Regions from separate parts of the Brenneria tiliae genome, predicted to be linked through region 3. Evidence: predicted binding sites of a transcription regulator. Region 3 holds the regulator's gene; each other region holds the start of a gene.
The links. Region 3 encodes Fur, which represses iron uptake genes when iron is present. Its sites were predicted from a motif close to ATAATAATGAGAACNACTATCAA; they were not measured.
Positions count from the first base shown of each region.

Region 1 (10,353 bases), on a different contig from region 3:
TATTGTCCCTAATCAAACGGTACACTCGCAACCTCCTGTATCATTCATAATGATAACGATTATGATAACGATTATCATTAATGGATTTGGGTAACAACTTAAGGCGATGCTTAAGCATTGTCAATATGGGAAAATAAGCTTCGGTCCCCCCAATTGACGTTTAAGAGATAAGAGGTTCAGGTAATGAGAGTGGAATTTTACTTCTCGAGATGGCGCCGTGTGTTGCTGCCGCTGTTGGCGTTAGCGCTACTGAGCGCATGCGACGAAAAAAACACGGCCAACGAGGCGGCAGAACCGGATAATACGGCGGTCAGCGGATGGCCGCGGCAGATTAAAACCCTTGACGGCACCCTCACTATCAAATCCCCGCCGCAGCGCGTCGTCTCCACCAGCGTCACCGTTACCGGAACCCTGTTGGCGATCGATGCGCCGGTGATCGCCAGTTCCGCCACCAGCCCGGGCTCCCGTATTTCGGACAGTCAGGGATTCCTGCGCCAATGGAGCAATATCGCCCGTGAACGCAAGGTAAAAAAAATCTATGAAACCAAGCCCAATGCCGAAGCTATCGCCAACGAAGCGCCGGACCTGATCGTGGTCGCCGCCACGGGCGGCGACTCCGCCCTGGCGCTGCGTCAACAGCTTAGCGATATCGCGCCGGTTCTGGTGATCAATTATGATGATAAAAGCTGGCAGGACCTGGCCCTTCAGTTGGGCTACGCTACCGGACGCGAGGAGCAGGCTCAGGCGGTGATTGCGAAATTCGACAGCCGACTGAACGCCGTGAAGCAACATTTGCGTTTACCTCCGCAGCCCGTCAGCGCCTTTGTCTGGCGGGAAGACGGCAAGGGCGCCAATTTATGGACCACCGACTCCGCACAGGGCCAGTTGCTTCAACAGTTGGGTTTCGAGCTTGCCATAGTGCCTGATTCAGTGAAAGGCAATTACAGCATGGGCAAGCGTAAGGATCTGGTGCAATTATCAGGCGAAAAGATGGCCGACGGGCTGAACGGTAATACCTATCTGCTGTTTTCCACTGATGGGGAGAGCGTCGGGCAATTGCTCGCCAATCCTTTTGTCGCCCATTTGCCGGCGGTCAGGGACCGCCATGTTTATGCCATGGGCAACGATACCTTCCGCCTGGACTACTATAGCGCCAGCAATATGTTAGATCGGCTGGAAAACCGTTTCGGCGGGCATTAACTTCCCGCCGATGACACCGGCTGCGCCGGAGGGGGGTTTTCAAGCCGGCGCAGCGGCGCAGACAGTGCGGCCAGCGCCACGCACGCCAGGGCGGCGCCGAGGCCGAACAACAGGCCGGAGGTTTGCGGCAGCAGCTGTGTTCCCATGGTGCCCAGCAGCAGAGCGCCAAAAGCATCCCCCGTTACCGCCTGCGCCGTCCACAGACCATTGACGCGTCCCAGCAAGGCATTTGGCGTCAGACTCTGCACCAGCGTAAACTGCAACAGCGCATTGATGGCGCTGAGATAGCCATAAATCGCCAGGCAGCACAGCGATAAGATAAAATAGGGCATCAGGCTGAACAGGCTGAGAACTAAAAATCCCGCCACCGCCGTGAAGATCATCAATCTGCCGGGACGGGGGGTTTGGGCCACCCGCCCGCTGGTGAAGGCGCCCAGCGCCGCACCCAGCGGTATCGCCGAATACATCAGTCCCAGATGCCATGCGTCAATCCGCCAACCAACCGCCAGAGCGGGAAACAACACCCGCACGGCGCTGGTCAGGCTGACCAGCGTGCCCATCAGCACGATTGCGCCGATAACCCGATTTTGTTTTAAAAAAACCATCCCCGCCAGCAACGCACGGCCGGGATGCTCCCTTGGCTGCTGCGGCGGCGGCATTGAAGGCAAACGTATCAGCGGAATCAGCGTTATCCAGGTTCCGAGCGCGGCCAAAGCGTAATTCCAGCCCACATCGCCCCAGGCGATAACGATACCGCCGATGGCGGGAGACACCACCGCGCCGAAGCGTACCGTCAGCATGCTGATGGCCCCCGCCGCGCCGAGGTTTTCCCGCCCGACCAGCGCCGGGGTCGCGGCCATCAATGCCGTCATGCCCACCGCGCCGAAAAAACCGTCCCATACGGCAAGCAGCCACAGCAGGGTCAACGAAGGTTCCGCGGCCAATGTATTAAGGTACAAACCGGCAAATCCGGCGCCGCAGGTAGCGCGCGCGAACAGAATCAGCCGCTGGCGGTTGTAGCGATCCGCCATTACCCCCCCCAGCAACAGGCCGATAAACATACCGCCGCTGGCCAGAATGACCGCGACTCCGACCTGGAAGGTCGAGCCGGTCATCTGCTGGATCTGCACCGGCACCGCCACGGTCAGCATGCCTAACGACAGAACCGAGATAAAACGCGCGCAAAACAGCGCTCGAAAATCACGGTTATCTCTTAGCAAGCTGAAATTGAGTAAAATGGAGGGTCTATCCATGGCATTTTCCTGGCACTGTTAAGCTCCGATTAAGTCGATAAGATCGCCGTCATCGACGCCGGCGTTTTGTTCCCGATAAAGGCATGTTATTATATTAAACATTAAATTATAATGATAATTGTAATCATTTTCATATGCATTCGGACAAAACCCATCTCACGCCGATGAATGACGCCAGCCTGCTGCGGGCGCCATCCAAGGGAAAAATAACCGGCTATCCGCTGTACGGTTTGCTGATCGTGATTCTGCTATTGATGCTGTGCAGCCTGCTCAGTTTATTCGTCGGCGCCAAACACATTCCCTTTACCAACGTCATCAATATATTCAGCGGCGATCATACCCATCCCGACAGCATAATTATCCTCGAAGCCCGCTTGCCGCGCATGCTGGCCGGATTACTGGCCGGCGCCGCGCTCGGCGTATCCGGGGCGCTTATCCAGGCGCTCACCCGCAATCCTTTGGCCGACCCGGGTATTTTAGGCATCAACGCCGGCGCCAGTTTCGCGGTGGTGATCGGTATCGCTTTTTTTGGCGCAACGCTGCCTGAACAGTATCTGTGGTTCGCATTCGGCGGCGCGCTGTTATCCAGTCTGGGAGTATGGCTGATCGCTTTCCAGGCTCGGGGCAAATCCAGCCCCGTCCGTTTAACGCTGGCCGGGGTGGCGCTCGGCGCCGTACTGGCGGGCATGACCTCCGGTATCTCGCTAATGGATCCGCAGGTCTATGATCAGGCCCGTTTTTGGGAAGCCGGCACGCTGGATATCCGCAGCATGCACGTTATAAAAGTGATCGCCATGCCGGTGTTGGCAGGGTTGGCGCTGGCTTTATTACTGGCTCGTTCCCTTAATGTCCTGGACATGGGGGATGATATGGCGCAGGCGTTAGGCACCCGGACGAAAGTGGTGCAGATGCTGGGCCTGATCGCCATCACGCTATTATGCGGTTCGGCCACCGCAGCCGTGGGGCCCATCGCGTTTATCGGCCTGATGGTGCCCCATATCGCCCGTCGATTGGTCGGCCCGGATCAGCGGCAGATACTGCCCTGGGTCATGATCCTGACTCCGGGACTGCTGTTGATTTCCGATATGGTGGGCCGCGTTATCGTACCCGGCGAATTACGCGTTTCCATCGTTACCGCCTTTATCGGTTCTCCGGTACTGATTGCCCTGGTACGCCGACACGGGGGGAAAAGTGGATGATGCAGCTCGGATTAACGCAAAGCGCCCTGCGTCGACGCGGGTATTGCGGCGTAATGGTTATCCTATGCCTGACGCTGGCAATACTGGCGCTGGTTTCAGGCACCATGCAGCTCAGCGTGGGGCAGGTACTGCGGGCGCTGTGGGGGGAAGGTCCCGCAGGGATTGTCACCATTGTGGTCCAGTGGCGTTTGCCGCGCGTGATGATGGCGCTGATCCTCGGCGCATCGCTCGGCGTCAGCGGCGCCATCTTTCAGTCCTTACTGCGTAACTCCCTCGGCAGTCCGGACATCATTGGTTTCAACACCGGGGCGTATACCGGGGCGTTGATGTCGATTATCCTGTTTAACGGCGGTGAATTCAGCACCGCCGTCGGCGCCCTGGCGGGAGGCATCCTCTCCTCGGCGCTGGTCTGGCTGTTGACCTGGCGGCAGGGCATTCAGGGCTTTCGTCTTATTATCATCGGGATTGCCGTCAGCGCGCTGCTCTACTCGGTCAATACCTGGCTTATTATCTCGGCGTCTCTGGAATCGGCCATGTCCGCCGCGCTCTGGGGCGCGGGTTCGCTTAACGGCATTACCTGGAGCAAAGGGCTTCCCTCACTGCTATTTATCGCCACCGCCTTTATCCTGTCGTTATTACTGACGCGGCGTATGACGCTGATGGAAATGGGGGACGATACCGCCCGGGCGCTGGGTGTGCCGGTGGAGGTATCGCGGCTGTTGCTGATGGTCATCGGCGTCGCGCTGACGGCGGCGGTGACGGCCGCCGCCGGTCCCGTATCCTTTATATCCCTGTGCGCGCCGCAGATTGCCCGTCGTTTAAGCGGAGCGGATATCCCCTCCTTGCCGGCGGCCGCATTGACCGGCGCCTTTTTATTACTGGCGGCCGACTTTCTGGCACAACGCCTGTTCGCGCCGAATCAGCTACCGGTCGGCGTCGTGACCGTTTGTATTGGCGGCATCTATCTGTTGGTCCTGCTAACGCGAGAATCCCGCTAAGCCCCCGCTAACAGCATCATGCGGGTTCGTCCCGGCGGATAAACCGCCTGCTGCGGGCGGCGATCGCGGGATCGCCGCCCGACGGCCAGGCAATTTACAATCCGGACAATACCTTATCGATCAGCGGCCCCAGCCTGGCCAGCGAGGCCGGCGAGATAATATCGATATGGCAGCAATCCAGTTCAAACACCTGTAATCGCTGCACATAGGGCGCCCAGGCGGCCTGCACATCCATCCCCTCGGGAAGAGAACCTTTGGCGACAAACAGCGTGGCTTCCCCCTGGTAGCGGGCGGTATGGGTCTGCGACAGCAAACGCACCGAGTCCGCGTAATTGGCCTCAATATCATCAAACATGCTGCGCTTCTGCTGCTCCAGGGCGAGATCCTCCCTCTCCTCGGTGGCGGCCATAAACAGCTCGCGTTCGTTATCCACCTCCTGCCTGGCTTTTTCGTCCATCGATGCCGTCCAGTCCTGGGTTTCAGGAGGATAGGTATCCAGCAGGCCGAGAAAAGCCACCGTCTCGCCCTGTGCCTGTAGCCGGGCGGCAATGCCCTGAGCCACGGTGCCGCCCAGCGAATAGCCAATCAGATGATAAGGCCCGTGGGGCTGCACCCGGCGCAGATTGACCAGATGGTGTTCGCACACCTCATCCATGGTGGCGCAGCGGGCGATGGGGCCGTCCGGACGCGGCGACTGTATACCGATAACCGGCCAGCGCGACGCCAGATAGCGCGGCAGTACGCTAAACTGCCAGGCAAATCCGGAAGCGGGATGAATACAGAATAGCGGGTGTCCGTCCCCCGCCCGCAGCGGCAACACCTGATCGAACCCGGCGCGCCGCATCTCCTCGCCGGCCTGCTCGCCGTCAAGCAGTTGCGCCAGTTTTTCCACGGTTGACGCCACCATCAACTGGCCGACCGAAACCGGTTTATCCAGTTCGCGCCGCAGCTCCGCGGCCAGCCGCATCGCCAGCAGCGAATGGCCGCCCAGGGCGAAAAAGTCGTCGGTGGCATTAACGCCGTCTCGCTCCAGCAAACGGGCGAACAGTTCGGCCAGTCGGGTCTCCAGTCCCGGACGCGGCGGACGTCCTCGCCGCCCCCTTCCCTCCTCGGGTAAAGGCAGCGCCTTGCGATCGAGCTTGCCGTTGGCGCTCAGGGGCAGAGAGGGCAACACCACTACCGCCACCGGCACCATTTGGGGAGGCAAATGCAAGGCCAGCGCGGCGCGCAACGCCTCGCCGTCCAGCGATACTGAAGGTTCGGGCACCGCATAGCCGATTAGCTGACGGGCGTCCGCCCCGGCCGTCGATGCGCCATGGCCCAGCACCCTGGCCTGCACCGCGGCCTGATGCACCCCCGGCAGGGCGGCCAGCGCAGACTCAATCTCACCCGGTTCGATACGCTGTCCGCGTATCTTCAGCTGATCGTCCCGCCGGCCGAGATATTCCACCGACCCATCCGGCAGCCAGCGGGCCACATCGCCGGTACAGTACATGCGTTTGCCGACCGCTTCGGGATCAGCGACAAAACGGCTGGCCGTCAGTTCCCGCCGGTGCAGATACCCCTGCGCCAACTGCTCGCCGCTCAGGTACAGCTCGCCGGCGACGCCCGGCGGCACGGGCCGCAACCAGGGGTCGAGAATGCGCAATCCGGTATTCCATACCGGGCGGCCGATGGGCACGCTGGTGCCGGTCACCGCCGCCAGCGCGCCGCCGCTGGCGTTATGCCAACTGACGTCGACCGCCGCCTCGGTCGGGCCGTAAAGATTATACAGCGGTACGCCGGTCATCCTTTCCCAGTTGCGGGAGAGTTCGGCGGAAAGCGCCTCACCGCTACAGAAAACCCGCCGCAGGGTTGCGCGGATCCGCCCGGCGCTCTCCTCGTCCAGCGCGTCGACAAAAGCCGCCAGCATGGAGGGAACGAAATGCAGCGTGGTGACGCGGTGCTTTTCTATCAGCGCCATTAACGCCTGCGGATCGCGATGGGCTTCCGGCGGCGCCATCACCAGCGTCGCCCCGACCATCAGCGGCCAGAAAAACTCCCATACGGAGACGTCGAAACTGCACGGCGTCTTTTGCAACACCACGTCATCAGCACCCAGCGGGAACTGGTGCTGCATCCACAGCAATCGATTGACGATGGCGTTATGGGCAATGACCACGCCTTTCGGCCGGCTGGTGGAGCCGGAGGTGTAGATAATATAGGCCGGATGATGGGGGGACGGCCTCTGACGACTCGGCGCTAGAGCGCTATCCGCCGTCAGCAGGCGTTCATAGCAAAAGATCTCCCCCGCCCCGGCGAAACGTCCGCGTTGCGATGAATCGGTGACGATCAGGCGCGGTTGCGCATCGCCGATCATCAGTTGCAGGCGTTCGTCGGGATACCCGGTATCCAGCGGAAGATAAGCCGCGCCGACTTCAACCACCGCCATTAACGCCAGCGACAGAAACACCGAACGCGGTAGCGCCACCGCCACCGTATCGCCGGGAATCACGCCCGCGGCCACCAAATGCCGGGCGAGCAGTTCCACCTGTTCGCGCACCTCGGCATAGCTCAGCGCCTGGGTTTCATCCACCAGCGCCAGGGCCCGCGGCGAATGCGCGGCCTGACGCGCCAGCTGTCCGCTCAGAGTATCCGGCGCGATCTCCCGCGCGGTGTGATTAACGTTCCGCAACATTATTTGCTCCGGCTCGCTCAACAGCGACAGCTGCGCCAGCGGTTGCTCAGGCGTAGCGACCAGTTGCCGCAACAGCAGTTGCAGGCGCTGCGCCACCGCCTCGGCATCCACCTGGCCTTCACGGTACTCCAGGTGCAGCGACAATGCGTCGTCGGGAACGGCCATCAGCGTCAACGGATAGTGGGTATAGCCGCGGTTACACATACCGACGCAGCGTACCTCGCCGAAGGGACGATGCAGCAACTCGCCTTCATCCGGATAGTTTTCCACCACCAGCAGGGTATCAAACAGGGTTTCTCCTCCCGCCAGTTGCTGGATCTCGCCGAGGCCCAAATTGTCATGGGCCAGCAGGTCAATCTGCTGCGACTGTATTTGCGCCAGCTGTTCCAGCAGGGCGCGATGGGGCTGCAACCGGATGCGGACCGGTACGGTATTGCTGAACAAGCCGATATGGTCGCCGGTTCCCGCCGGCCCGGTAAAGCGCCCGGATACCGGCGTGCCGAACACCACGTCATCACGGCCGCTGACGGCGCCCAGCAGCGTCGCCCAAATCCCCTGCAACAGCGTATTTAGCGTCAGCCGCCGCCGCAGGCGCAATGCCTCCAGATCGCGCTGCAACTCAGGATCCAGGGCGATCGGCAGGCGGCGCATTGCCCCTTGGGCGGACGGCGCGTCGCCGAACAGCACGCAAGGCGCGACATCCGTCAGCGCTTCGCGCCAGGCCGTTTGCGCGGGGCCTTTGTCGCGCGCCGCCAACTGGCCGATCACCGAGACATAATCGGCCTGCGGCGTCGGCAGGGAAGCCGCCATGCCGCCAAGCACAAACAGCAGTTCGCGCAGCATGATGGCGGAAGACCAGCCGTCGGCCACCAGATGATGGGCGACAATCAGCAGCGTTGAACGCCGTGAGGAAAATTGCACCAGTATTGCCCGGACCAGCGGAGCGGCGCTGCCGTCAATCAGCAGATCACGGTCCAACGCCTCCTGTTCGATGCGCTGCAGGTTCTGCTGCTGCTCCCGCTCGCTCATTCCGCTCAGATCGTGCTGGCTCCACGGCCAACGATTCCCCGTGGTCCGCCGCGGCAATATTTGCAACGGCACATCATGCAAGGTGTTATCGAAGCACGCATTGAGCTGCGGGTGGCGCGCCATCATGCCGTCCAGCGCCGCCTTTATTTGCGACGTGGTCAGCGCGCCCGCAAAGTCAAAGCGGCTCAACGCATTATAATTGCCGCTGCCGTCTCCCAGTTGAGCATGGAACAGCAATCCCTGTTGCAGCGGCAGCGTCGGCAATACCCAATTGACCGGGCCGTATTTGGCGTTGACGCGCGCCATCAGTTCCTGGTCGTCGGTCAGTCGCGGCGCCGCGGAAAGATTATCGTCATCCTGCCCGGCGGTCATGGCGGGCGCCATCGCCAGCGGGGTGCGCAGGGAGAAAATATCCTTTGCCGGCAACCGGTAACCGGCCAGTCTCAGATTATTGGACAGCATCATGGCGGAAATGCTGTCGCCCCCTTGCAGAAAGAAATCGTCGTCGGCGCCAAAAGCCGTCAGACGCAGCACCGTGGCGATGGCGTCGCACAACAGCCGTTCGCGGTCATTTTGCGGCAGCCGTCGCTGCGACGGCTCGACTTCCGGCTGCGGCAACGCGCGGCGATCTATTTTGCCGCTGCTGTTGACCGGCAGCTGCGGCAGCAGCACCAGCTGGCTGGGCAGCATATATTCAGGAATACGCTCCCGTAACTGAGCATAGAGTCGAGCGCTGACCTGCTGCGACTCCGCCGCCAAGATCTCGCCTACCGCGCAGTACGCCAGCAGTTGAAAACGGCCTTCCGTTTCGCGGGTCACTACCGCGGCGCTTTTCACCTCCGGCAGCGCCGCGAGCGCGTTTTCCACCTCACCCAGTTCGATGCGATAACCGCGGATTTTGACCTGATGGTCGATGCGACCGACGAAATCGAGCTGGCCGTCGCTGCGCCAACGTACCAAATCACCGGTGCGATAGAGCCGTTCCCCCTTGCCGAAGGGCGAGGCGACAAACCGGGCGGCGGTCAACCCCGCCCTGCCAAGATAACCGCGAGCCAGTCCGGCTCCGCCCAGATAGAGTTCACCGGTCGCCCCTACCGGCATCGGCTGTAGGCGCGCATCCAGCACCCAGGCGCACATCCCCGCCACCGGGCGACCAATGGTGGGTTGCGGCGAATCCGCCGCATCGGCGATCGCGCTATCAACGGTACACTCCGTCGGACCATAATAATTGCGTACCGCCACCTGCGGGTACTGCCTTAGTTGCTGCCAGAGCGCGGGAGATACCGCCTCGCCTCCCAGCAGGATCATCAGCGGCTGGTGCCCCCCCGGCGCGAACAGCCCGGCGGCCAGCATCTGTGTCAACATCAGCGGCGTCACTTCAATAATGTCGGTGCCTTGACGTTGAATCGCCGTCACCAGCGCCAGCGCATCGCGGCGCGTATCGTCATCGAACAGGTCCATTCTCTGGCCGTCAATCATCCCCAGCAGCGGATCCCAACTGGCATCAAACACCCAGGCGGCGCTGTGCCCGGTGCGCAGCCGTCGGGACTCTCCCCTGTCCGACAACATCCTCGCCGCCGTGGAAAACGCGTCGGCCCGGTGGACGTTGAGCAGATTGAGCAGCGCGCCATGGGTATTCATCACCCCTTTCGGCGTTCCGGTGGAACCCGACGTATAGATGATATAGGCCAGATGCTCGCCGCGCAGCGGGAAACCGCGCTCGGCGTCGTCCAGCGGCCGGTCGCTGAATGCCGTCAGCGGCGCGCTGTCCAGACATACCAGGGGTATCGCCGTAAAAGCGGCGAAGCGCGGGCGCAGGGTCTCGATGGTAATCAACCGGCCGGGCCGGCTCTCGGCGATCATCATCGCCAGCCGTTCCGGCGGAGAGTCCGCGTCCAATACCATCACCACCTGACCGGCCATCATCACGGCCAGCATCGCCACCACGCACTCCGGCCCGCGCGGCAGCAGGATGGCCGCCGGAGACTGCGCCTCGC
Region 1 covers NZ_JAKPCB010000097.1:31,553-41,905, forward strand. Annotated here, with positions in the region: gene MFP24_RS11405 (isochorismate synthase) at 1-16, opposite strand, end outside; gene fepB (Fe2+-enterobactin ABC transporter substrate-binding protein) at 184-1,200, shown strand; gene entS (enterobactin transporter EntS) at 1,197-2,453, opposite strand; gene fepD (Fe(3+)-siderophore ABC transporter permease) at 2,588-3,652, shown strand; gene fepG (iron-enterobactin ABC transporter permease) at 3,649-4,650, shown strand; gene MFP24_RS11430 (non-ribosomal peptide synthetase) at 4,745-10,353, opposite strand, start outside.
Region 1: the regulator Fur is predicted to act here: its motif matches at 2,565-2,587, upstream of fepD (Fe(3+)-siderophore ABC transporter permease).

Region 2 (10,353 bases), on a different contig from region 3:
CAGCGCGTGATCGGCGGGCAGCACCAGTTTCATCGGTTCTTCGGCCAGAACCTCGCTATTGAATTCGCTGCCGATATTGCACGGCAGACGAAGAAAGGCGACGTCGATATTTCTGTTGTGCAGCTCGGTAAGCAACTGCGGAGGATTATCCGTTCGCGGGCTTAACGATACATTCGGATAGCGCTGGCGATAGGCGTGCAGCAGCCGTAGCACCACCGGATGAAAAGAGGCGGATGAGGAAAAACCGACGTTTAAATTCCCTTCTTCTCCCCTGGCGATGCTTCTGGCGCGGTCAACGGCGGCATCGGTCAGTTTCAGGATCTGGCAGGCATCTTCATATAACACTTTTCCCGCTTCCGTCATTTCAACGCCGCGCGTCAGCCGTTTGAATAGCGGCGTGCCTATTTCATGTTCCAGTTTTTTGATTTGCTGGCTGAGCGGCGGCTGCGATATGCCCAGGCTTTCCGCCGCGCGCGTGAAATGCCGGGCCTCGGCGACGGCAACAAAGTAGCGCAGGTAACGAAATTCCATTAGCGGGCTCCATATTTTTCAGATCTTAAAATGACGAGGCTTGTATATTGGAACTTTGTCTATGTTAGCGTCAATCTTTAAGGATGAGTTAGAAAGATTTAAGTAATAACCCATCGAAAGAGAAGGCCTATGAAAGAAGATAGTGGCGTAAACCCTTGCGTGGAAGAGATCGCAACGTATGCGCTTAAACATCGGCAGCACCATCCGGAGTGCGTTATTTATCAAACTTCACTAATGAGTGGTTTAATTAATGGCGTGTACGAAGGCAGCCGGACGATGGAGGAATTATTGCAGCATGGCGATTTTGGATTAGGGACGTTTAACAATCTGGACGGCGAGCTGGTGGCTTTCAACCGCCTTATTTTCCAACTGCGCTCTGACGGCAGCGCGCGGGCGGCCAAGCCGCACCAGAAGACGCCTTTCGCGGTGATGACCTTTTTCCGTCCGACGGAAGAAGTCCATTTCAACAGTCCGATTGATCGTCACAGTCTGCACCAGAAAATCGATAGCCTGGTGGGGACGGATAATCTGTTTTGCGCCCTGCGCATCGACGGCCGCTTCAAGTACGTTGAAACCCGTACCGTGCCGCGCCAGAAACGCCCCTATAAACCGATGCTGGAAGCCATCGCCCAGCAGCCGACGTTCCATTTTGAACATTGTCAGGGAAGCGTCATCGGTTTTCGCAGTCCGGCCTATACGCAGGGCATCAACGTCGCCGGCTATCATGAGCATTTTATTACCGACGATCGCCAAGGAGGAGGACACATCCTTGATTATGAGATGGAAAGCGGCGTTCTGACGTTTGGGGTGATCTCCAAACTGATTATCGACCTGCCGCAGGATCGGGATTTTCTCGGTGCTGACCTGTCACCTGAAAATCTCGATAGCGCTATCCAGGCAGTGGAAAGTTAAGCAACGGCAGAATACGAAACATCTCAGAGGAGTGTGAGACAATGGAAAATTCAACAGGTCAGCAGAGCTGGAACTGTGGCGCCGCCCTGGTGGTGAAGCATCTGGAGCAGCAGGGCGTGCAATATGTATTTGGTATTCCGGGAGCAAAAATCGATCGCGTTTTTGATGCCCTGGAGGACTCGCCGATTCAAACCATCCCGGTGCGCCATGAGGCCAACGGCGCTTTTATGGCGGCGGCCATCGGACGACTGACCGGAAAAGCCGGCGTGACGCTGGTGACCTCCGGACCGGGCTGCTGCAATCTGGTGACCGGACTGGCGACCGCCACCTCGGAGGGCGACCCCCTGGTGGCCATCGGCGGCGCGGTGAAACGCGCGGAGAGCCTTAAGCTGACGCATCAAAGCCTGGACACCGTCAGTCTGTTTCAGCCGGTAACCAAATTCAGCGCGGAGGTCAGGGCGTCGTCGGCGATATCCGAAGTGCTGGCGAACGCCTTCCGCGCCGCGGAAACGGGACATCCCGGCGCCTCTTTCATCAGCCTGCCCCAGGATATCATCAACGATCCGGTGACCAGCGCCGTACTGGTCCGCCCCGAACAGCCCGCGCTGAACGGCGCGCCCCAGGCGGAGATCGACAAGGTCGCGCGGATGATCCAGCGGGCCAAAAATCCTATTTTGCTGCTGGGATTGATGGCGAGCCAGCCGAAAACCGCCGAGGCGCTACGCCGCTTGCTGCATCAAAGCCAGCTGCCGGTAACCAGCACCTACCAGGCCGCCGGCGCCGTTGACCAGCAGAGCTTCGACCATTTCGCCGGGCGCGTCGGCCTGTTCAACAATCAGGCGGGGGATAAGCTGCTGCAGCAGGCCGATCTGATTATTACGGTCGGCTACAGCCCGGTGGAATATGACCCGGTATTGTGGAACAGCGGCAAAGCGACGCTGGTGCATATCGACGTGCTGCCCGCCAATATCGACGGCGCCTATCTGCCCGACGTAGAGCTGATTGGCGATATCACCACCACCGTCGATGCGCTGGCCGGCTGTATCCACGCGCCGTTGACCCTTTCGCCGCAGGCGCAGGCTATTCTGCGCGACCGCTGTCAGCAACGGCGCGATCTGGCGACGCGCGGCATGAATATGCGCGGCTTCGCCATTCATCCGCTGCGGCTGGTGCGGGCGATGCAGGACATCGTCAACCATGACGTCACGCTGTGCGTCGATATGGGCAGTTTCCATATCTGGCTGGCGCGCTATCTGTACAGCTTCCGGGCGCGGCAGGTGCTGATGACCAACGGCCAGCAAACGATGGGCGTCGCGTTGCCCTGGGCGATTGCCGCGTCGCTGATTCACCCCGGTCAGAAAGTGATTTCGGTTTCAGGGGACGGAGGTTTTATGCAGTCCAGCATGGAGCTTGAAACCGCCGTGCGCCTGAACAGCAATGTGCTGCATATTATCTGGGTGGATAACGCCTATAACATGGTCGAGATCCAGGAAGAGAAAAAGTATCACCGTTCTTCCGGCGTCAAATTCGGGCCGATCGATTTTAAAGCCTATGCGGATGCGTTCGGCGCGCGAGGCTTTGCGGTCGAAGCGGAAGACGAGCTGGTGAGTAAATTGCGCCAGGCGATGGATGTTCAGGGGCCGGCGGTGATCGCCATTCCGGTGGACTATTCCGACAATCAGCGTTTGATGGAAGATCTGAATATCAGCCAGCTTATCTAGCTCCTGCGCCTTGGGCGCCGGCCGGTCCCGACGGCGGAGGCATTAACGGGAAGCGCGCGGTTTGTCATTAGCGATAAACCCGGATACTATTGGCAATAGTTATCATTTCGTTTCCCGTTTATTCGCCTACCCTAGCGGAACCGCCTATGCCAACCGTCAAAAATATCGTCAGTACCGTTGCGCACCCGGCGTTTTCCGGCGGCGACCGGCGGCTGGCCGCCGAGTTAAACGCGTTGCTGCGCCGCTATCGCCCGCACTGTCTGGATAGCGTTAAGTTCGGCGAGGCTCCCCCGGAGGGCGCCATGACGCTCGCCGAGTGGTCGCGGCCCGAGGCGTTTCAGCGGCTGGTGCGGCGCTACGGTAATGAGCTATATCGGGAACATGCGGATAAGCCGCATGAGGACAAGCCGCTGCAATCATTATGGGCGCAGTGGTATTTCGGGCTGCTGGTGCCGCCGTTGATGCTGGTATCGCTGAAACACGCCGCGCTGCTGGACTGCTCTCCGAGCCGGATATATGTCGAATTCCACGCCAGTAAAGGACACCCGGCGGCGTTTTATATCGAGCCGCAGGCGCTGCCGCCGGAAATGGCCGGCGACTCGCCGCGGGCGCGGCTGGAGCGGTTGCTGCATCAGCATATCGCGCCGGTTATCAACACGCTGGATAGCTTCGGCGCGCTTAACGCCCGGCTCACCTGGAATAATACCGGCTATCTGATGCACTGGTTTTTGGGGGAGATGGCGCCGCTGATCGCGCCGGACCAACTCGACCTGCTGCGCCACGATCTGTTCTTTTCCCGTTCACTGCTGGACGGCGGTGAAAATCCCCTCTATCGCACCATTATTCCCCGCGGCGGCCTTATGCGGCGCCGCAGCTGTTGCCAACGCTATCGCATTCCCGACGTCGCCCGCTGCGGAGACTGTACGCTGAACGAAGTTTAATACCATCGGCGGCCGGGATGGTTTACGCTTTCAGACGTGCGGGCCGCTTTGAAAACGGGCGGCGAAACGGCAAACGGGAAGGGACATTAGCATGCTGATCGGCTCCGTCAGGCGGATGATTAAACGCGCGGTGATTATTGTAGCGGTAGCGGCGATAACGCTGCTGGCTATCCGTATTTATGATACGCAGCGCGGGCCGGCGCTGGCGCCCTGGCACACCTTTGTGCCGGATGAACTGTCGGCGGACGAGCTTGACCGGGCGGACTGGCCGGCTTATCTGCGCGCGGAAGAGAGCATTTTCCAGCAGATCGAACAGCATGTCACCCAGGAGCTGGACGAGGATGAACAACGGCCCATTAACCGTTATTTCGCCGGCAGTCCGGTGTATCCGGGCAAGTTTCAGCACGACTGGAATCGTTCTTACCAACTGATGCCGGACGGCGCGCCGCAAGGCGCGGTGGTGCTGTTGCATGGCTTAACGGATTCCCCTTACAGCCTGCGGCATATTGCGCAGCTTTATCGCCAGCGCGGTTTTGTGGTGGTCGGCATTCGTCTGCCCGCTCACGGTACGGTTCCCGGCGCGCTGACGGATATTCACTGGGAGGACTGGCTGGCGGCCACCCGTCTGGCGGTGCGCGAGGCCGGCCGCTATCTGGCGCAGCCTTCGGGTAAGCCGTTACCGCTGCATATGGTGGGGTTTTCCAACGGCGGGGCGCTGGCGCTGAAATACGCCCTGGATGCGCTGGACGATCCGGCGCTGAGCCGCCCTGATCGGCTGATACTGATTTCGCCGATGATCGGCGTCACCAGCTACGCCCGCTTTGCCGGTCTCGCCGGGCTGCCCGCGCTGTTTCCCGCGTTCGCCAAATCGGCATGGCTGGGCATTTTGCCGGAATTCAACCCGTTCAAATACAATTCGTTTCCGGTGAACGGCGCGCGGCAGTCCTGGCTGCTGACCCATGAGTTGCAGCGACAGCTGACCCGCAAAGCGCAAAATCAAACGCTGGCGGGCCTGCCTCCGGTGCTGACCTTTCAGTCGGTGATGGATTTCACCGTGAGCACGCGGGCGGTGGTGTCGTCGTTTTATAATCTGTTGCCGGCCAACGGCAGCCAACTGGTGCTGTTTGACGTCAACCGCACCATTAACTTCGGCCCTTTACTGCGTGATTCGGCCAACGGCGCCGTCAGTCAGCTATTGCCCGCCGCGCCGCGCCATTATGACACCACGGTAATCACCAATGCCGCCCCGGACAGCGCCCATGCCGTCGCCTTTGATGTAAAAGCCGGAACGGAGCGGGAGTATTCCCGCGATCTGGGCATCGACTATCCGCCGGATATTTACTCGCTGTCGCACGTGGCGCTGCCATTTCCGGATAGCGACTCTCTTTACGGCCGTTTTTCGCAAAATCCCCGCGAGTTCGGCCTGCCATTGGGGATGATCGCGGCCCGTGGCGAACGCTCGGTGCTGGTGGTGGATCTGGACACGCTGCTGCGTCTCTCCTCCAATCCGTTTTTCCCCTATCTGATACAGCGTATTGAACAGGGGTTGCCGCAGTAGTCGAAGGGAGCGAAACGCGGCGGCGTTTTGATTGAAATAATCTAATTTCAGCGCTTTTTTCGCATTATTTTAACTAATGCAAGGCGCTGTTTTTTACGCCTGCCGGCGTGCGGCCCGGCCGTTTTTCATATCAATCATTCGCTACTCTGCGCTTATTGCATAATATTTATGCTTTATATTTAACTATATTTGGACTATTTAGCTGTTTATCGCCCTTGCGCCGCCCGGCATTTCAGGCGGCTGCCATATAGTTTAACTTATGCCTGCGGGTATAGTTTAACCCGCGCTTCGGTGGTAAGTTCAATGGCAAGATATCGTTTGCGCGGCGTTTTTTTTTACCGCCTGAGCGCAATGCACCGCACAGAGGGAAAAGATGGCAAAGCAGACTCCGTTGTATCAGCAGCACCTGGCGGACGGCGCCAGAATGGTGGATTTTCACGGCTGGATGATGCCGCTGCATTATGGCTCCCAGCTTGATGAGCACCATATCGTGCGGCGCGACGCCGGCATGTTCGATGTATCCCATATGACCATCGTGGATTTGCACGGCGTGCGAACCCGCGAATTTTTGCGCTACCTGCTGGCGAACGACGTGGCGAAGCTTACCCTGCCGGGCAAGGCGCTCTATACCGGCATGCTGAATGCGTCCGGCGGCGTGATTGACGATCTGATCGTCTACTTTCTGGCGGAAGACAATTTCCGTCTGGTGGTGAATTCGGCCACCCGCGACAAGGATCTGGCCTGGATCGCCCGGCACGCCGAGCCGTTTCTGCTGGATATCCGCGTGCGGGACGATCTGGCGCTGGTGGCGGTTCAGGGACCGCAGGCGCAGCAAAAGGCGCAGCGCCTGCTGAATGACGCCCAGCGTGAGCAGGTCGCGGGCATGAAGCCCTTTTTCGGCGTGCAGGCCGATGACTTTTTCATCGCCACGACCGGCTATACCGGCGAGGCGGGCTACGAGATCGCGCTGCCGCGGGAGCAGGCGGTCGACCTCTGGCGGCGTCTGTCGTCCGAGGGCGTCAAGCCTTGCGGCCTGGGGGCGCGCGACACCCTGCGGCTGGAGGCCGGGATGAATCTTTACGGGCAGGATATGGACGAAGGCATTTCGCCGCTGGCCGCCAATATGGGCTGGACCATCGCCTGGCAGCCGGAGGAGCGTCAGTTTATCGGCCGCGAGGCGCTGGAGCGCCAGCGGGAAAAAGGCACCGAGCGGTTGGTCGGGCTGGTGCTGACGGAAAAAGGCGTATTGCGTAATGGCCTGCCGGTGCGCTTTACTGATGGCGACGGCGTGATGCGGGAAGGGGTCATTACCAGCGGCTCTTTTTCCCCTACGCTGGGGCTGAGTATCGCGCTGGCGCGCGTCCCGGCCGGCATCGGCGAACAGGCGATTGTGCAGATCCGCAACCGCGAACTTCCTGTGCATGTCACCAAACCCGGCTTTGTCCGTGGCGGAAAACCCATTTTCAGCATTAACTGATGGTTCAGTATTTATCAACCGGCCGGTTTTAACCATTTTGTGAAGGAAAGGAGAGAGTGGCAATGAGCGATGTACCAGCAGAACTAAAATATACCGCTTCCCATGAATGGGTGCTGTCCGAAGGCGAAGGCGTATATAGCGTCGGCATCACCGATCACGCGCAGGAGTTATTGGGCGATATGGTGTTTATCGATTTGCCGGAGGTCGGCACCATCGTCGCCGCGGGCGATGACTGCGCCGTCGCCGAATCGGTCAAGGCGGCTTCCGATATCTACGCGCCGATCAGCGGTGAAATTATCGACGTCAATGACGAGTTGGAAAACGCCCCCGAACTGGTCAACAGCGCCCCCTATACCGACGGCTGGCTGTTCCGTATCCGCTCATCCGACGAGTCCGACCTGGATGAACTGCTTGATGCCGAGGGATATCAGGCGACGCTGGAAGAAGACGAATAATGCCGGCGCCCGGACTCTGCCGAGCCGGGCGTTTTGTTTTGTGCCCTCGCAATACGTGTGATGCAGGAAATTTTCGTAATGACCCAGACTCTCAGTCAGCTTGAACATAACGGCGCTTTTGCTGAACGCCATATCGGTTCCTCCGCCGGCCAGCGCCGGCATATGCTGGCGGCGGTCGGCGCGGCGTCGCTCGACGAGCTAATCCGCCAGATTGTGCCCGCCGATATCCAACTGCCCGGTCCGCCGGCGGTGGGCGACGCGGCGACGGAGCATCAGGCGTTGGCGGAACTGAAGGATATCGCCGGCCTGAATCAGCGCTACAAAAGCTATATCGGCATGGGCTACGGCGCGGTGCTGATGCCGCCGGTGATTCTACGCAACGTGCTGGAAAATCCGGGTTGGTACACCGCCTATACGCCGTATCAGCCGGAGGTGTCGCAGGGGCGTCTGGAAGCATTACTGAATTTTCAGCAGGTGACGCAGGATTTAACCGGTCTGGAACTGGCGTCCGCCTCATTGCTGGATGAAGCCACGGCGGCGGCGGAAGCCATGGCGATGGCCAAACGCATCAGCAAGCTGAAGCAGGCCGACCGTTTCTTCGTCGCCGATGACGTCCACCCGCAAACGCTGGACGTGGTGCGCACGCGCGCCGAGACCTTCGGCTTCGAGGTGGTGGTGGGCAAGGCGCAACAGGCGCTGGCGGACGACGCGGTGTTCGGCGTGTTATTGCAGCAGGCGGGGACCAGCGGCGAACTGCACGATTACCGCGATCTGATGGCGGAACTGAAGCAGCGCAAGGTCATCAGCTGCGTCGCCGCCGATTTTATGGCGCTGGTGCTGTTGACCGCGCCGGGCAAACAGGGGGCGGATATCGTCTTCGGCTCCGCCCAGCGCTTTGGCGTGCCGATGGGCTACGGCGGGCCGCATGCCGCGTTCTTCGCCTGTCGGGACGAATACAAACGCGCCATGCCGGGGCGGATTATCGGCGTATCGCGCGACGCCGCGGGCAACACCGCGCTGCGTATGGCGATGCAGACCCGCGAGCAGCATATCCGCCGCGAGAAGGCCAACTCCAATATCTGTACCTCGCAGGTGCTGCTGGCCAATATCGCCAGCCTGTACGCCGTATTCCACGGCCCGCAAGGGGTGCGGCGCATCGCCGGGCGCATCCATCGGCTGACGGATATTCTGGCGCTCGGGCTGCGGCGGGGCGGGCTGACGCTGCGCCACCACAGCTGGTTCGACACCCTGACCGTTGAGGTGGAGGACAAAGAGGCGGTATTGAGCCGGGCGCTGAGCTTCGGCGTCAACCTGCGCGCCGATCTTGACGGCGCGGTGGGGATTACGCTGGATGAGGCCACCGGGCGGGAAGACGTGCTGACGCTGTTTTCCATCCTGCTGGGATACGCCCACGGCCTGGATATCGACGCGCTCGATGCGGCGGTCGGCGAGCAGGCGGCGTCGATTCCCGCCGCGTTGCAGCGGGATGACGCCATTCTTTCCCACCCGGTGTTTAACCGCTATCACAGCGAAACCGAGATGATGCGCTATCTGCATCGTCTGGAACGCAAGGATCTGGCGCTCAATCAGGCGATGATCCCGCTGGGGTCCTGCACCATGAAGCTTAACGCCGCCGCGGAAATGCTGCCGATTACCTGGCCGGAATTCGCCGATCTGCATCCGTTCTGTCCGCCGGAGCAGGCGCAGGGCTACCGCAAGATGATCGAGCAGCTTGCCGGCTGGTTGGTGCAGCTGACCGGGTACGACGCGGTGTGCATGCAGCCTAACTCCGGCGCGCAGGGGGAATACGCCGGGTTGCTGGCGATCCGGCGTTATCACCACAGCCGCAACGAATCCGCCCGCGACGTCTGCCTGATCCCCAGCTCGGCGCACGGCACCAATCCGGCGTCGGCGCAGATGGCGGGGATGAGCGTGGTGGTGGTGGCCTGCGATAAGCTCGGCAATATCGACCTGCACGATCTGCGTGAGAAAGCGCAGTCAGCGGGCGAGAAGCTGGCCTGCATTATGGTGACCTATCCGTCCACCCACGGGGTGTATGAGGAAACCATCCGCGAGGTGTGCCAGATCGTGCATCAGTTCGGCGGCCAGGTGTATCTGGACGGCGCCAATATGAATGCGCAGGTCGGCATTACCTCGCCGGGCTATATCGGCGCCGACGTTTCCCACCTCAACCTGCATAAAACCTTCTGCATTCCGCACGGCGGCGGCGGTCCGGGCATGGGGCCGATCGGGGTAAAAGCCCATCTGGCGCCCTTTGTGCCGGGGCACCAGGTAGTCAAAATCGACGGTATGCTGAACGGGCAGGGCGCGGTTTCCGCCGCGCCGTTCGGCAGCGCCTCCATCCTGCCCATCAGCTGGATGTATATCCGCATGATGGGCGCGGAAGGGCTGAAACAGGCGAGCCAGATGGCGATCCTCAACGCCAACTACATCGCCGCGCGGCTCCAGTCGGCGTATCCGGTGCTGTATAGCGGACGGGACGGACGCGTCGCCCATGAATGCATTCTGGATATCCGCCCGCTGAAGGAGAGCAGCGGCATTAGCGAAATGGATATCGCCAAGCGGCTGATTGATTACGGTTTTCACGCCCCCACCATGTCGTTCCCGGTGGCCGGTACGCTGATGGTCGAACCCACCGAATCGGAAAGTCAGGCCGAGCTGGATCGGTTTATCGACGCCATGCTGGCGATCCGCGCGGAGATCGAGCGCGTGGTTAACGGCGAGTGGCCGCTGGAAG
Region 2 covers NZ_JAKPCB010000098.1:135,887-146,239, reverse strand. Annotated here, with positions in the region: gene MFP24_RS13155 (LysR family transcriptional regulator) at 1-531, opposite strand, end outside; gene budA (acetolactate decarboxylase) at 661-1,443, shown strand; gene alsS (acetolactate synthase AlsS) at 1,485-3,164, shown strand; gene fhuF (siderophore-iron reductase FhuF) at 3,311-4,105, shown strand; gene MFP24_RS13135 (alpha/beta hydrolase) at 4,197-5,663, shown strand; gene gcvT (glycine cleavage system aminomethyltransferase GcvT) at 6,037-7,140, shown strand; gene gcvH (glycine cleavage system protein GcvH) at 7,203-7,595, shown strand; gene gcvP (aminomethyl-transferring glycine dehydrogenase) at 7,674-10,353, shown strand, end outside.
Region 2: the regulator Fur is predicted to act here: its motif matches at 3,248-3,270, upstream of fhuF (siderophore-iron reductase FhuF).

Region 3 (10,353 bases):
TGCGACGTAGGGCTGCACCAAATCCTGTTGGTGCACATAGCCGCTTTTCCAGGCCTGATCCAGCGTAATGCGTTTCACTTCCCGCAGATTATCCGCCAGCAGCGCGTTCGCCCGCTGTTCGATCACGCTGGTGAGGTTGGTATCCGCCGGGCCGCCGTTGGGCGGGTTGTATTTAATACCGCCGTCTTCCGGCGGATTGTGCGACGGCGTAATCACGATGCCGTCCGCCAGCGCGCCTCCCTGACGGTTATGCACCAGAATGGCGTTGGAGACGGCGGGCGTCGGGGTAAAGCCATTGTCCTGCTGGACGATAACCTCAACGCCGTTGGCCGCCAGCACTTCCAGCACCGAAATAAAAGCCGGTTCGGACAGCGCATGGGTATCTTTGCCGACATAGCACGGGCCGCTGACGCCCTGCTTTTTACGTTCTTCCGCAATGGCCTGCGCTATCGCCAGAATATGCGCTTCGTTGAAACTATGCCGCCCCGCGCTGCCGCGATGGCCTGAGGTGCCGAACTTCACCGCATGCGCCGCATTTCCGACTTCCGGACGCAGAACATAATATTGTGACGTCAACTGAGCCACATTGATTAAATCGCTTTGCCGGGTAGGCTGTCCGGCTCTTGGGTGATTAGCCATTGGCGTTTCTCCCTGACGCTGTCATTGATTAGATAGTTCCGCAAACTTTCTCTGTCAGTTCCGCCGGGAACTGCATCGTCAGCATAATGTGTTCGATCATGCTGCGTTTACGACCGGTATTGGTATTGGTGATAACCCAGTATGGCGTACCCGGAATATGTTTGGGTTTGGTATGCGTGCCATTCTGCAGCAAGGTTTGCTGGTCGCCGGCGAAATAAACCCGCGTGCGCCCATGAAGCGATTCCGTCGCCTGAGCGAATTCCGGCGGCGATAACAGATACAGCGTAGACAATACCAGCATAAAACGGTTGATCGCCTTGTTCTGTTCGGCGTATTCATCCGACAACAACAGCTCGCGCACCGCCCGAACCCGATCGCCCGGACGCGGGGACGCGGCCGGCTTCGCATTGAGCGCGACCTCCTCCGACGGCGTCACCGTGGACTGACCGGCGGTAAACTTCAGCATACGGCGTAAAATATCCGATGCGCTTTCACCAATATGCTGCGTATGGCTGGCTATATAACGATAAAGCTCTTCGTCGACCTCAATAGTTTTCATCTTTATCCAGTACTGTTTTTTTACTCAAATCAATCGTCAATAAGTATACAAGCTATCCGGCGCACTCGAACAGCGCTAGAACGACGACAACGCAAAAACTCGGATTATGCCTTGCCGCCCCTGTTGCTGTTTAAGCGATCATAGTTGCTTCTTCCCCGGCAACATAACGTCGTAAAGTCATGATACCCTAAGCGCCTATCTCTCTGAATGAACTTCACTATGAAATTGAATTATCGCCGGCAAAATGCGCTTCACCCCAATGGCAGGCCGCCCGTTATCCTGATGCACGGCCTGTTCGGCAATCTGGATAATCTTGGCGTGCTGGGCCGGGATTTGCAAAATCAGTACGACGTGCTGCAGCTGGATTTACGCAATCACGGCCTGTCGCCGCGTTCGCCGCAGATGACCTACCCGGCGATGGCGCAGGACGTGGCGGAGCTGATGGACCAGCAGCGGATTGAGCGGGCGATTGTTATCGGCCATTCGATGGGCGGCAAAGTCGCCATGGCGCTCAGCGCCCTTATTCCGCAGCGGCTGGAAAAGCTGGTGGCCATTGATATCGCCCCGGTGGATTATCAGACGCGCCGCCACGACGCCGTTTTCGCCGCCCTCAACGCCGTCACCGAGGCGGGCGCCGCATCGCGTTCCGCCGCCGCCGAATTGATGCGTCGGTTTATTAAAGAAGAAGGGGTGATTCAGTTTCTGCTGAAATCGTTCCAACAGGGCGAATGGCGCTTTAACGTGCCAGTGCTGTGGGATCAATACGAAAATATCGCCGGCTGGCAGGAGGTTCCCGCCTGGCAGGGGCCGATTCTGTTTATTCGCGGCGCAAACTCGCCCTATCTGGATGACGTTCACCGCGACGCCCTGCTGCGTCAGTTCCCCGCGGCCCGCGCCTATGTGATCAGCGACGCGGGTCACTGGGTCCATGCGGAAAAACCCGAGGCGGTATTGCGCGCCATTCATCGTTTTCTCGCCGCCGGATAGCCGGGATGCCCGGATTAACCGTTGTCGCCGCCAGCACGGCTGGGGTATGATGGCGCCCGCAGTAGAGGAACGGCTGATTCAGCCACAAGCATTGTAACCACATCATCAAAATGCGCGCGTCGGCGGGCGTTTTGGTCCGAAGACCTTGCAGTATCATTACCTATGGCAAAAGAACAAACGGATCGCACCACGCTGGATCTGTTCGCAGATGAGCGTCGCCCCGGTCGCCCGAAGACCAATCCGCTGTCACGTGATGAACAGCTAAGAATCAATAAGCGTAATCAGCTGCGGCGCGACAAGGTACGCGGGCTGCGGCGGGTCGAACTAAAAATCAACGGCGAGGCGGTCGATATCCTGAATAGCCTGGCTGAACAGCGGAACATCAGCCGCAGTGAACTTATCGAGCAGATGCTGTTGGCGCAGTTGGCCGAGCAAACGTTCTGAGATAACGATCTCTTATGGCTTGAGCGGCGTCATCCCTGACGCCGATAAAAAAACCGGACTTAGAATTTTTCCCAGTTATCCTGGCTGGGCGGCAGCGCTTTTGCGGCTGGCCCGGCCGCTACGGCTTTGGGCGCCGGCGCTGACTTCGCCGCGGACCGCGGCTGCAGATTCTGCTGTTCGGAGAGATGGAATAGCGAAACGGTCTGGTTCAGCAGCGCCGCCTGCTCTTCCAGCGACAGCGCGGCGGCCGAAGCCTGTTCCACCAGCGCCGCATTCTGCTGGGTCACGCTGTCCATTTCCGCCACCGCCTGCCCGACCTGGGCTATCCCCTTGCTCTGCTCTTCCGATGCCGAGGCGATTTCACCCATGATATCGGTAACATTCGTCACCGCGCGAACAATGTCGTGCATGGTGTTGCCGGCATCCTCAACCAGATTCGAACCGGTATCCACACATCTGACGGACTCGGAAATCAATCCTTCTATTTCCTTGGCCGCCTGCGCGCTGCGCTGCGCCAGATTACGCACTTCGCCGGCGACAACGGCGAAACCACGCCCCTGTTCCCCGGCGCGCGCGGCTTCCACGGCGGCGTTCAGCGCCAGAATATTGGTCTGGAACGCGATACCGTTAATCACCGTGGTGATTTCGGCGATCTTGCGCGAACTGCCGGAAATTTCCGCCATGGTTTTCACCACGTTCTCGACGATATCGCCCCCCTTCTTCGCCGTGGTGGACGCCTGTAAGGCCAACTGACTGGCATGGTTGGCATTTTCCGCGTTCTGTTTTACGGTGGCGGTCAACTGTTCCATGCTGGCGGCCGTCTCTTCCAGCGCCGAAGCCTGCTGTTCGGTACGCGACGACAGATCGTTGTTTCCCGCGGCGATTTCCGACGCCCCCTGATAAATCGAGTCGGTGCTGTTTCTGATGGTGCTGACCGTGTTCGCCAGGCTGGTTTGCATTTCACGCAACAGCGGGAATAATCTGCCGACGCAGTTGCGGCCAAAATCCTTGATAGGCTTTCCCAACTGGCCGGAGGCAATCACGCCGAAGTGATCGCGCAAATCATTTAACGGCCGCACCAGGCATGTCACCAGATAGCGATCGGTAAAGAACAGCAGCAGCAGTCCGATAACCAGCCCCGTCAGCAGAATGTTTTGACCGATGGCGGTGATCTGTTCAAAACGTACGCCGGCCGCGGCAAATTTCTCCGATCCCGCCTTATTGAAAGCGCTTATTGAAGCCCCGAACTGACGGCTTAGCGGCGGGACCACATTTTTAGCCTGCTCCTGGTATTCATCAAGCTCGTTCGCCGCCGCTTTTTGATATGAAAGCTCAACGCCCTGAACAATCAAATTATGCCAGTCGCGGCTGACCGCCTGAACCAGCGCATCGTCCAGCCCCGCATGGTCGATACCATTGAATGACACCAAATCCGCTTTTAATGTATTGAGCGCATTCAGCGCCGACGCCTGTTCTTTATCGGCCGTTTCATTATCGCCATTGCGGCGCGCATCAACGGCGCGGGCCAGGCGCGTAACCATCCGGAAATACTGATCGTTGCCCTGATTGACATAATTCATGTTTTGCACCAGCAGGCTGCTGGTCTTGGACGTCGCCGTCATCTCTTTGAAGGAAAACATGGTATAGAGCGACACGCCGCCCCACAATACGCAGAAAATGCCAAGCACCCACAACATGGCCGTTCTGATGGCAATGTTCTTTAAAAGTTTCATTGTTCACTCCAGACCTAAGCACGCATTAATAAAAATGTTTTAATGGTTAATCGGCTTTGTAGTACGAAATTCAAGCCGCCGGGAAGTGTCGCCGCTCCCTGGCATTGGTGTTCCGTGGTATTGAACAGATAAGATCACTTAATTAATCGACAAAACTCAGACAACATTTAACCCCGGTACGGCTCTTGTCGTAGTTTGTTTTCTATTCTGTGAACGAATTCATAACATTCTATAAATACAAATTTTTTTGAGCCCCGGAATTTCAGCTAAAAATTACCCGCCACAATTTACGTCTCCTTACCGATACGAGTTTCTCATGCCGGTAGTGTCTGTTATTATTAGGCGATAAGTGGGTGAAAAACGGCACCATACCATTAAGAATCAAGAGGTTATTTAATTCATGGCACTGATAGGAATTTTCTTTGGCAGTGATACCGGCAATACCGAAAACATTGCCAAGACGATCCAACAGCAGCTGGGAACCGACGTTGCTGAAGTTCATGACATCGCCAAAAGCAGTAAAGAAGACCTTGAAGCTTTCGATATTCTATTGCTGGGTATCCCCACCTGGTATTACGGTGAAGCCCAATGCGACTGGGATGACTTTTTCCCTACGCTGGAAGATATCGACTTTAGCGGCAAACTGGTTGCCCTGTTTGGCTGCGGCGATCAGGAAGACTATGCGGAATACTTCTGTGATGCCATGGGCACCATCCGCGATATCATCGAACCGCACGGCGCGACCATCATCGGACATTGGCCGACGGAAGGCTATTACTTTGAAGCGTCCAAAGGTCTGGCGGATGACAAGCATTTCATCGGCCTGGCTATCGACGAAGATCGTCAGCCTGAACTGACCGCCGAGCGCGTCACCGCCTGGGTAAAACAGATTAGCGAAGAGCTGAATTTGCCAGAGCTGCTGGCTTAACACCACGCCTTGGCTCTGACAACTCCCTCGTCAGAGCCAAATCAATAGAAAAAACCTTTCATTAAGATTGATACATTTTTTTAACTTCCGGCCACAATTCTGTACAATACCCACATCGGTTATGTATGTTCACCATCGTTTTCCTCATTTGCCAACAATGCATTGCGTGCTACCTCTGTATTGTGTGTGGGAATAACCTTGTTAACATTCCATGGTTTCCATTTTGAATGCACGGTTCTATAATTGAGACGCTATTACATTTTTTGAGCCGACCGATGCCATAGGCTAGATAGCCCCCATTGATTAAGTAAGCAACAGGACTAAACCCGCATGACTGACAATAATATCGCATTAAAGAAGGCCGGCCTGAAAGTCACACTTCCGAGACTGAAAATTCTGGAAGTATTGCAGGACCCGGAGTGCCATCACGTCAGTGCGGAAGATTTATATAAAAAACTGATTGATATGGGCGAAGAGATTGGTTTGGCGACCGTCTACCGCGTACTGAATCAGTTTGATGATGCTGGTATCGTCACCCGCCATAATTTTGAAGGCGGCAAGTCGGTTTTCGAACTGACCCAGCAACATCATCATGACCATCTGATTTGCCTGGATTGTGGCAGAGTGATTGAATTCCGTGACGAGTATATCGAAGCGCGGCAACGTGAAATCGCGGAAAGACACAGCATAAAACTGACCAACCACAGCTTGTATCTGTATGGCCATTGCAGTGAAGGGGATTGCCGTGAAGACGAAACCCTGCACGATGAAAAAAGATAAATCAACCGCATAAAAAATCGCAGGTGCGATTTTTAACAAATAAAACCGCCGAGGCGGTTTTATTTTTTTATCCTGTAGACGCCCCAGCAATTATCCCACCCAGGTATCCCGCAGGCCCACCGTACGGTTAAACACCAGATGCTGCGGAGTGGAATAAACCCGGTCGGCGCAGAAATAGCCTTCCCGTTCAAACTGATACGCTTTTTCCGCTTCCGCCTGCGCCAGGCTCGCCTCGACAAAACCACGGGTCACCTGCAGCGACTCGGGATTGATGGTTGACAGGAAATCATCCGCCGCCCCGGGGTTGGCCACGCTGAACAGCCGATCGTACAGCCGGAATTCCGCCGGCAGGCCATGCGCCACCGACACCCAGTGAATAACGCCTTTGACCTTGCGCCCATCGGCCGGATCCTTACTTAAGGTATCCGCATCGTAGCTGCAATAGATGGTGGTGATAACCCCCTGCTCGTCTTTATCGATGCGCTCCGCTTTGATCACATAGGCGTTGCGCAGGCGAACTTCCTTGCCCAGCACCAGACGCTTATACTGCTTATTGGCCTCTTCGCGGAAATCCGCGCGATCGATATACACTTCTCGGCTGAACGCCACCTGGCGGGAGCCCATTTCCGGCTTATTCGGATGGTTCGGCATGGTAACCAGCTCTTCATGATCCGCAGGAAGGTTCTCAATCACCACCTTCACCGGATCCAGCACCGCCATGGCGCGCGGCGCATTGGCGTTAAGGTCGTCGCGGATACAGGACTCCAGCGCCGCCATTTCAACGTTGTTATCCTGTTTGGTGACCCCGATACGGTAACAAAACTCGCGGATAGACGCGGCGCTGTAGCCACGGCGACGCAAACCGGAAATGGTCGGCATACGCGGATCGTCCCACCCTTCAACAATCTTTTCCGTAACCAGCTGGTTCAGCTTACGCTTGGACATAATGGCGTATTCAAGGTTAAGGCGGGAGAATTCATACTGCCGCGGATGGCAAGGTATGGTGATGTTATCCAGCACCCAGTCATACAGGCGGCGGTTATCCTGGAATTCCAGCGTACACAGCGAGTGCGTCACCCCTTCCAGCGCATCGGAAATGCAGTGGGTAAAATCATACATCGGGTAGATGCACCACTTGTTGCCGGTCTGGTGGTGTTCGGCGAACTTGATCCGATACAGCACCGGGTCACGCATCACGATAAACGACGACGCCATATCAATCTTGGCGCGCAAACAGGCGGTTCCCTCGGCAAAGCCGCCGTTACGCATTTTTTCGAACAGCTCCAGGTTTTCCTGCACGCTGCGATCGCGGAAGGGGCTGTTTTTGCCCGGCGACGTCAGCGAACCGCGGTATTCGCGGATCTGCTCCGGCGTCAGTTCATCGACGTACGCCAGCCCCTTGCTGATAAGCTCCACCGCATACTGATGCAGCTGATCGAAATAATCGGAGGAATAGCGTACGTCGCCGCTCCATGAGAAACCCAGCCAGTTAACGTCGCGTTTGATCGACTCAACGTATTCAATATCTTCTTTTACCGGGTTGGTATCGTCAAAACGCAGGTTGCATTGCCCGTTATAGTCGCGGGCGATACCGAAGTTGAGACAGATAGATTTCGCATGCCCGATATGCAGATAGCCGTTAGGCTCCGGCGGGAAGCGCGTCTGAATATGGTCATGCTTACCGGACGCCAGATCTTCATCAATAATCTGGCGGATAAAGTTGGTTGGGCGGGCTTCAGCCTCACTCATGCTTGGTTCCTCAATGCTTAAACGACATATAACCGCTAATGATCCAACAAGCCAAGCCGGGAAACAACCGTTAGTTTGATTAAATTATCGGTGATGAATAAAAACGGGGCGAGATAGCAATCTCGCCCCGCGATTTCATCTACTTACCATGGTTCACACAGTAAGATTCCGCTTTACGCTACGCCTCGCTGACTTTTTTCAGCGCGGACGCGATGGACTCCGCCTGGGTGCCCACCACAATCTGCACATTCTGCTTATTCAGCCGGATAATGCCCGCGGCGCCCAGCCGCTTGGCCAAGGCTTCATCCACCCGGCTGGAATCCGCCACGTTCAAACGCAAGCGGGTGATGCAGGAATCAATGGCCAGCAGATTATCTTTACCGCCGACGGCCTGCAAATAGCCGCGGGCCAGCGTGGTCATATCGCCCGACGCCGCCGCCGAGGCGTTTACATCATAGCCGTCCGCTTCGCTGCCGCTTACCGACAGTTCGCGTCCCGGCGTCAGCAGGTTGAAGCGCAGGATGGTGAAACGGAACGCCAGATAGTAAATAACGAAGAACGCCAACCCCTGCGGTATCAGCATATACCACTGCGTCGCCAGCGGGTTGCGGGACGACAGCACCATATCCACCAGCCCGGCGCTGAAACCGAAACCGGCGATCCAATGCATGCTGGCCGCAATAAACACCGAGATCCCGGTGAGCAGCGCGTGCAGAACATACAGCACCGGCGCCACAAACATAAAGGAGAACTCCAGCGGCTCGGTGATGCCGGTAAAGAATGCGGCGAATGCCGCGGCAAGCATAATCCCCGCCACCTTGCTTTTATTCTCCGGACGCGAGCAGTGATAAATAGCCAACGCCGCCCCCGGCAGGCCGAACATCATAATCGGGAAGAACCCGGCCTGATAACGTCCGGTAATGCCGGCGACCGCTTTCCCCGCGTCGATGGACTGTTGCCCGGCCAGGAAATTCGGGATGTCGTTAATTCCGGCCACATCAAACCAGAACACCGAGTTCAGCGCGTGGTGCAGACCGACGGGGATCAACAGGCGGTTGAAGAAGGCGTAAAGGCCGGCGCCGGTCGCGCCCAACTGCTGGATATACTCGCCAAAAGCGACCAGCGCGTTATAAATGACCGGCCACACATACATCAGGATAAAGGCGACCAGGATCATCAGGAATGAGGTGAGGATCGGCACCAGGCGCCGTCCGCTAAAGAATGACAGCGCTTTTGGCAGTTCCACCTGACTAAAGCGGTTATACAACTCCGCGGAAATCACCCCGACCAGAATACCGATAAACTGGTTTTTAATATTGCCGAACGCGGCGGGCACCTGATCCACCGGAATTTTCTGGATCATCGACACCGCTTCCGGCGAACCGAGCGTGGTCAGCACCAGATAGCCGACGAAACCGGTCAAGGCCGCGGCGCCGTCTTTATCCTTCGACATGCCGTAAGCCACGCCGACGGCAAACAGCGCCGCCATATTTTCGATAATGGCCGCGCCCGATTTAATAAACAGCGCCGCCAGGGCATTTTCACTTCCCCAGCCGACCGGATCGATCCAGTAGCCAATCCCCATCAGGAGCGCGGCGGCGGGCAGCGTGGCGACTGGCACCATCAACGCCCGGCCGATTTTTTGCAAATAGCTAAGAATACTCACATTTTCCTCTCTTCCCCTGTGGGACAAAAAACTGCCGGTTAAACTGGCTCACTGCCGGGTAAAACCACTGCGGGTGGTATTGGCATGGAGTGTAAGAAAAATATTTCGCTCCACAAATTAAACCCTTTCATTATGTGATAACAATCACTAAAAAATCGCATATAAAAAGATTATACCTGCATAAAACGCCAACTTATTTTAAGATAAAAAAAAACAGGCTACACTGATGCGCACTGTTATTTCACCGCTGAAACGCGCCGCCAAGGCGATTTAGCCCGATACTTGTTTAATCGTCCTCAACAATCAGGAGACCGCTGATGAGACTGATTCCCCTCGCTACCCCGGCTGAAGTCGGCAAATGGGCCGCACGCTATATCGTGCAGAAAATCAACGAATTCAACCCCAGCGCCGCCCGCCCTTTCGTGCTGGGCCTCCCCACCGGCAGTTCACCGCTGGAAGCCTACAAAGCGCTGGTGGCGATGCACCGGGCCGGAGAGGTGAGTTTTAAGCACGTGGTAACGTTCAATATGGATGAATATGTCGGCCTGCCCGCCGAACATCCGCAAAGCTATCGCAGCTTTATGCAGCAGAATTTATTCAATCACGTTGATATTCCGCCGGAAAACATTAACCTGTTGAATGGCAACGCGGAAGACATCGCAGCGGAGTGTCGCCGCTACGAAGAGAAAATCAAGTATTACGGCAAGATCCACCTGTTTATGGGAGGAGTAGGCAATGACGGGCATATCGCCTTCAATGAACCCGCCTCTTCTTTAGCTTCCCGGACTCGAATAAAAACCCTGACGGAAGAGACTCGCCTCGCCAACTCTCGTTTCTTTGGCGGCGATGTTAATCTGGTGCCGAAATT
Region 3 covers NZ_JAKPCB010000095.1:31,601-41,953, forward strand. Annotated here, with positions in the region: gene pgm (phosphoglucomutase (alpha-D-glucose-1,6-bisphosphate-dependent)) at 1-639, opposite strand, end outside; gene seqA (replication initiation negative regulator SeqA) at 668-1,198, opposite strand; gene ybfF (esterase) at 1,418-2,185, shown strand; gene ybfE (LexA regulated protein) at 2,348-2,629, shown strand; gene MFP24_RS08790 (methyl-accepting chemotaxis protein) at 2,689-4,362, opposite strand; gene fldA (flavodoxin FldA) at 4,763-5,290, shown strand; gene fur (ferric iron uptake transcriptional regulator) at 5,621-6,070, shown strand; gene glnS (glutamine--tRNA ligase) at 6,161-7,819, opposite strand; gene nagE (N-acetylglucosamine-specific PTS transporter subunit IIBC) at 7,998-9,485, opposite strand; gene nagB (glucosamine-6-phosphate deaminase) at 9,803-10,353, shown strand, end outside.